Regions from separate parts of the Cytobacillus firmus genome, predicted to be linked through region 2. Evidence: predicted binding sites of a transcription regulator. Region 2 holds the regulator's gene; the other holds the start of a gene.
What was found. Region 2 encodes NrdR, which represses ribonucleotide reductase genes. Its sites were predicted from a motif close to AACACNATATATNGTGTT; they were not measured.

Region 1: the regulator NrdR is predicted to act here: its motif matches at 1,695-1,712, upstream of NAF01_RS18395 (vitamin B12-dependent ribonucleotide reductase).

What each region holds. Positions count from the first base shown of each region.
Region 1 is NZ_CP098323.1:3,630,296-3,633,720, forward strand. Features, by position in the region: gene NAF01_RS18395 (vitamin B12-dependent ribonucleotide reductase) at 1-1,545, opposite strand, end outside; gene NAF01_RS18400 (lipoate--protein ligase family protein) at 1,895-2,731, opposite strand; gene NAF01_RS18405 (rhodanese-like domain-containing protein) at 2,914-3,297, shown strand; gene gcvPB (aminomethyl-transferring glycine dehydrogenase subunit GcvPB) at 3,346-3,425, opposite strand, start outside.
Region 2 is NZ_CP098323.1:3,922,047-3,925,471, forward strand. Features, by position in the region: gene NAF01_RS19855 (replication initiation and membrane attachment family protein) at 1-1,266, opposite strand, end outside; gene nrdR (transcriptional regulator NrdR) at 1,407-1,868, opposite strand; gene NAF01_RS19865 (hypothetical protein) at 1,971-2,375, opposite strand; gene speD (adenosylmethionine decarboxylase) at 2,509-2,883, opposite strand; gene NAF01_RS19875 (glyceraldehyde-3-phosphate dehydrogenase) at 3,207-3,425, opposite strand, start outside.

The sequences.
Region 1 (3,425 bases), 290 kb from region 2:
ACGTTTCAGCTTTTCAAAATCAACAGTTTTATTTTCTTTATCTGCCATTTCTGCAAGATTTACTGCTGCAAGGTTGCATACCGAATTTGGCGCCAGAGGCTGCTCGCCACAAGGATTTGTAGCTACAACCCTTTGTCCGTAAGCCTGTGCATTCGTCATGTCGTTTGCATTATCGATAAAGAAAATGCCTGGTTCAGCTGAGTATGTTGCACAGATGTTAATCAGGTTCCAAAGCTCTTTCGCTTTAATTTTACGGTGAACGCGGACTTTATAGCCTAGTTTTTTCCACTCTCTGACATCACCGACTTTATGCCATTCTTCGTTGTATGTTTTCATCGTTTCGGCATCATAGGATTCAACATCCGGGAAACGAAGCTCATATTCTCCATCATTTTCAACCGCATCCATAAATTCTTTCGTGAGGCAGACTGAAATGTTTGCTCCTGTAAGGAACTCAGAGTTATGAACACTAAAAGTACCGCCAGCTGCCAGCTTCTCCTCAGCATCTTTTATGATGTTTTCACTGAAGCCGCCATAGCCTGGAATGCTTTTATAATTAATAATGCCCTGATACATGGCAATTTCCTGTTCATTAAATGGAGTAAATTTTAATTTTTCTTTAGCATATTTTTTTATTGTTTCATCATTTGTATTTTCAAGAAGGAAGCGTAAAATTCTCGGGTTTTGCATTTTCGAGATGATGAATTCGATAATGTCCGGATGCCAATCAGACAGCATAATCATTTGCGCACCTCTGCGGGATCCCCCCTGCTCCACCAGGTGTGTAAGCTTCGCAATATCATCCAGCCAGGAAACCGAACCGGAGGATTTGCCGTTTACACCTTTGGCCAGTGTATTGCGAGGTCTCAGAGTTGAACCGTTTGTCCCTACTCCGCCGCCGCGGCTCATGATCTCCATTACCTGCTTGCGGTGCTCGGAGATTCCTTCACGGGAATCCTGCACGAATGGCATTACATAGCAATTGAAATACGTAACATCTGTGTCAGCACCAGCTCCATACAGCACGCGGCCAGCTGGAATGAAATTAAGGTTTTTCAATTCCTGATAGAACTTCTCAAACCACTCTTTTTTCTTTTCTTCGGTCTTCTCAACCGATGCAAGGCCTGTTGCGTTACGCTTGGCGATTTGCTCATAGTAGATTTCCAAAGGCTTCTCGATTACATCAAGAGGCTTTGTAATAATGCCTGTTCTCGATTCTTCCGGATCATCCAGCACTCCTCTGTAATCTTCCTCTACTAAAACCTTGGCTGTCTTGTTTTCCCAGTCAATATCGATGATGTAGCCTAAGCCGCGTGCAGGAAATTTGGGATCTTCCTTGATGGTGAGGACAACGAAGTCACCGTTTGTGAGTGTCACTTTCTCGGTGTCTTTGAAGGTATAGCGATCTAGCATAACCAAGCGGGAAACACCTTTGTGGGTCATTTTCATATCTGAGGTTACTGGGTGAACCTGAGGAAAGAGACGGATGTCCTTGTTTAAACGTTCAATGTTCAATTTCATTTTTTGTCCTAGAGCAACAGACATTGTTACAACTCCTTCTAAATTCAATTATCTAATTAATGTGTGTAAGTATTCTGTCAGATAGGGTAAATCTATCTGTTTTAAAAGAGTACCCTAAAGTTACCATAACTCAAACCCCAAAATCAATATATAGTGTCCTAAATATTTTCGACACCACTACATATTGTGTCTGATTCAACTGAATCTGATTTTGTCAAACTTAAAATATACTAAAAATAAAAGAAAAACAGAGTTAACAGCCGATTTCCGACAATTAACGATAAATTTTAACATATTTTGAAGCTTGCACTTTTTAAGAACAGCAATTGGAAAATTATTCATTAAAAAAAGAGAAAAAGCGACTTAGCCGCTTTTATCTCTTATAGTTCCAGTCATCGCTTTCATATCGTTCTTTTGCGATTTTTTGTACATATGCCATCTCTTCTTCTGAGAGCTCGTAAGGTTCCAGTACAATATCCAGGCCTTCCTCAAACCCCTTCTTGAAAGCTGCCTTAGCCTGTTCAAGAGTAATATTTTCTGCTGTCAGCTCATTTATGGCAACAGCTTTATTTTTAAAAGCCTTTTGCATTCTCTCTTTTACCCGGTCATTAGGATATTTGAATAAGCTGAACAGCTTGTCTTCATCCAAATCAAGCAAAATAGAGCCATGCTGAAGGATTACACCTTTTTGTCTTGTTTGTGCACTCCCTGCTACTTTACGGCCTTCTACAACAAGTTCATACCAGCTTGGGGCATCAAAACAAACAGCAGATCTTGGATTTTTTAGAGAGTCCCTTTCTTCAGCCGTCTTTGGTACAGCAAAATAAGCTTCCATCCCCAGAGCGTGAAAACCTTTTAGAATTCCTTCAGAAATGACTCTGTATGCTTCAGTTACTGTACTTGGCATATCCGGATGGGCTTCAGGAACGATAACACTGTATGTGAGTTCATGTTCGTGCAGCACCCCTCTTCCGCCTGTTGGTCTGCGGACAAATCCCAGGCCATGCTGCTTCACTGCTTCCATATCTATTTCTTTTTCAACCTTTTGGAAGTATCCAATTGAAAGAGTTGCGGGATTCCAGCCGTAAAACCGGATTACAGGTGGCATCTTCCCCTCACTGTTCCAATCAAGCAAGGCTTCATCCAAAGCCATATTAAAAGAAGGCGAACCTTCTCCTGAATCGATAAACCGCCAAACTTCTTTAGTCATATGTAACCCTCATTTTCAATTTCTTTAACTGGTCATTTGCGGTTATTAGTCTAACAAAATTCCAATGAAATTTAAAGCAAGTTGAATTTCCAGAACAAATTTACCTGATTTCCTTTACTCCAATCAGCAAAGACTTATATAATATTAGTTGGCTTACCTATGCGTGAAAGGAGAAAGACATATTGGAAACACTTTATTTCATTCTTATCATTTTGGGTGCAATCATTACCTATTCTGTCATAACATGGTTTTATCAGCGCCGAATTGTTAAAACGCTTACTGAAGACCAGTTTAGAGAAGGCTATAGAAAAGCCCAGTTAATCGATGTTCGCGAACCAAATGAATTTGAAAACGGCCATATTTTAGGTGCACGCAATATACCGCTTTCACAAATGAAAATGCGCATGAAAGAATTGCGTCCGGACAAGCCAGTCTACTTATATTGCCAGAGCGGCATGAGAAGTGCGAGAGCTGCCCAGTTTTTGCACCGTAAAGGCTATAAAGACCTTTCACACCTGCAGGGCGGGTTTAAAAAATGGTCCGGAAAAGTGAAGGCGAAAAAATAATAGTGTTATTTGAAAAGGCCCCGTCAGTTTGACGGGGCCTCTTGTTTATTATTGTTTTTGGTAACGAAGAACCGGCTTTCTTGCAGCCATGGTTTCATCCAGACGGCCAATCACTGTTGTATGAGGTG
Region 2 (3,425 bases):
CCTGATCGGCTTCCTTTTGTTCCCCGTAGGGCCTGCTGTTTTTTTCCCTTCTGCCCAATCAAGGTATTGGCGATGTTCTTTTTTAGCTAATTCAATAGCTTCCTGGGGTGTTTTAATCTTCTTTCTTGCCCAGTGGCCTGCTATTTTTTCTACATACCCTTTGGTCAGCTTCATATCTGTTTTGAGCATAACATATTGAATCAGCACATTAATTACCCCAGGCAAAAGCTTTTGCTGGAACATGACATCTTCTATAATCTGCAGATCGCCTTTCGAAGGTTCCGCTCCTCCGGATATATCTTTTAAAAGCTGCCTTGGTGAGGTAATTTCCAAATAACGGATCAATTCTTCTTCCTGTGTTTCAGGCTGTTTTTTTTGAGATTGATGGCTGGCAGGCTGAACCCTGTCAATCAGGGATGGCAGCATATCCTGGTTTTGGAATTGATACCAATCACGTGCCGATTTTCTTAATTCATCAATGTTTATCTCATTATCTTCATTCACGGCGCTAATGACAATATTTTTCATCTGGATAGGGTCGATTCCATATAAAAAAGCAAGATTGCTGATGGATTCTTTTACTTTAACTGTAAGGGCTTTTTTTGGTACAAGCGATTCATTCAGCCCTGCCTGAAGCAATTCAAAATTAAAATCTTCACTGCCGATTTGAATGCCTTCCTGCTCCCGCCTTCCAATATACCCCGCCTCATCTGTTTCATTCATCAGCTGTATCACTTCATCGTCAAACGAACCAGGGTGCCCGGATTGAAATACATCCTGGAAAGCCTTCGTTACTTCCTTATACCCTCTTGCCGGCTGCACCTTCTGATCTGTGAAGAAGCGCTTCAGCCTCATAAATTGATTCTTCCCCAACTTCTTATAAAGATAGATATTGAGCATACCGTCAAGGAAAAATTGTTCAGGTGTCAGCGGTGGAAGAAGTTCGTAAATGAATGACCTTGTCTCTTCATCCTTGTTAACATATACCTTTAAAAGTCCTATTCCTTCAAGCTTGAGTCGGGCTTCATAAATATCCTTAAGCCCCATCCCCATGAAATTCATTAAACTATGGTGTGAATTTGAAGATGACCATAGCCGGTTTTCTTCAAGCTCTGCCCATAAAGTCATATACAAACTGAAGCACACAGAGCCAATGAGCGGCTGGTATAACAGTGTCAGCACTTTCCGGTCATAATCATGCAAAAGCCCGCTGGCTGCTACTGTATATCGATCAATGGGGAGCATCTCCTGCCAATGCTGGGCCATGGTGTTCACCTTTTTCTATTTAAATTTTTTATTAGGCTGTTCATCAAAAGCATATCCAGCAAAAAAAAGAGCCAAAGAAAAACCTTCAGCCCCTCAGCCTAATTCATCAAAAATCAGCGGCAGCGGCAAAACTGACCTGATTATGATTGTTCTTTTTTAATTAGTTCCTTGAGTTCATCAATAAACACATTGATATCTTTAAATTGCCTGTATACTGATGCGAAACGGACATATGCGACCTCGTCCACATTTGCGAGCCTGTCCATGACCATTTCGCCAATTTCATCGCTTTTTATTTCAGAGACACCATTGCTGCGGAGTTCTTTCTCCACTTCAAAAGTAATGTCCTCCAGATCTTTAAGGGCTACCGGCCTCTTTTCACATGCTTTAATAAGGCCTCTCAGAATTTTTTCCCGGCTGAATTCCTCTCTCGTACCTTCTTTTTTCACAACGATTAACGGAATTTCTTCCACTTTCTCAAAAGTCGTAAACCGGTATCCGCATTTCTCGCATTCCCTTCTGCGGCGGATGGATCGGCTGTCATCCACAGGACGGGAATCGAGTACACGGGTATTATTGTTTTGGCATGAAGGGCATCTCATTCAATCAGCTCCGAATTTTTTTATAAGTTGGCTTTAGACTAATTACCGAATATTATTTGATACTCTTATCTTATAAAAAAGGAGTTGACAGTACAAGTACAACTATTTATCTGCGTTTCTTGCAGAACCGAGAAAATCATGCCGTTTATTTAACTTTTCATATATCGAAAGTACTTCTCTTTTAAGAAATGGATGCACACCTGCCGGTGAGGACTGCTCAGTTGAAATATTGATATCTACAGCTGTTTCAAAAGGCTTGACAGTCACGACTGTCACAATGGCAAAACAGGATTTGTCTTTTTTAAGTTCTGCTGCAATCTCGCCGTGTTCTTTGGAAATGCTGAGAATGTTTACATTATGATCTGCTCTGAATAACTCTTCAATCGTCTGAAGCATTTGTGCTGTATTGGTTCTATAGTATCTTGTAGTAAGCTCAGGGTCAGAGTGATTTTCGTTTGTTTCACACTGCTTTTTATAGCGGCTGGCAAGCTGCCTAAAAATTGACATTCTCTTTCCTCCATATATTTTTTGTATCCTTATTGTACTATTTTTTATAGAGATACTAAAGGCAATGGATTTTAGGCAAAATAAAAAGAGGTGTATTAGATACACCTCTGGATTGCCTAAGAGTCATTCTGTATTAAAGTACTTGAGCTTGTTTAACTTGAACTGGACCCATACCGCGAGGAATTTCGATATTCTCACGCGTTTGAGCTCCTAACGCTTCTGCAATAAAGTCTGCAGCAATGTTAGGGTCAAGATCTCCACACGTATACACATCAATGCTGGCATAGCCATGCTCCGGGAAGCTGTGAATAGTTAAATGAGATTCAGAGATGATCACCACTCCGCTTACACCCTGTGGCGCAAATTTATGAAATGCAACCTCGCGAATTTCAGCACCAGATTTTAATGCAGCATTTACGAATGTCTGCTCAATAAAATCCATATCATTTAACTTTTCAAAATCGCATCCCCAAAGTTCTGAGATTACGTGACGACCCATAGTTTCCATATTCAAATTTCCCCCTTTAAACTTTTAAGCTATTAATTAATGAAATTCCAGATTTATACTGGTCTATAACTACCACGGGGGAAAGTTAGTCCAGAGAGGTCCTAACCCTTTAAGTAGCTACCATACCAAAACCTCGAAGAAGTTCACGAGGATTAGTATACTTTGTTTAATTTCTTTTTGCAACACATTGTTTTACATTTTTTTTGGCAAAATTTCTGAAGAATTTTCCTTCTCAGGATTTAGTTTTGTCCAATAAAAGGAGCCTGCCGGGGAATGGCAGGCTTTAAGGGTATGGGTAGTTTTATATTAAAAGAGATTGGCAATTATCCAACTTTTACGGCAGATGCCTGAAAAAGTTCCTGTGCAACATATTTTGTCAAGTCTACGACACGGCAAGAATAGCCCCACTCATTATCGTACCAGGCAAGCACTTTCACTTTGCTGGTGCCGATTACCATTGTAGATAATCCATCAATGATGGCAGAGTGTTCATTTGTGTTGAAATCGATTGACACTAACGGTTCGTCAGTAATATCCAGGAT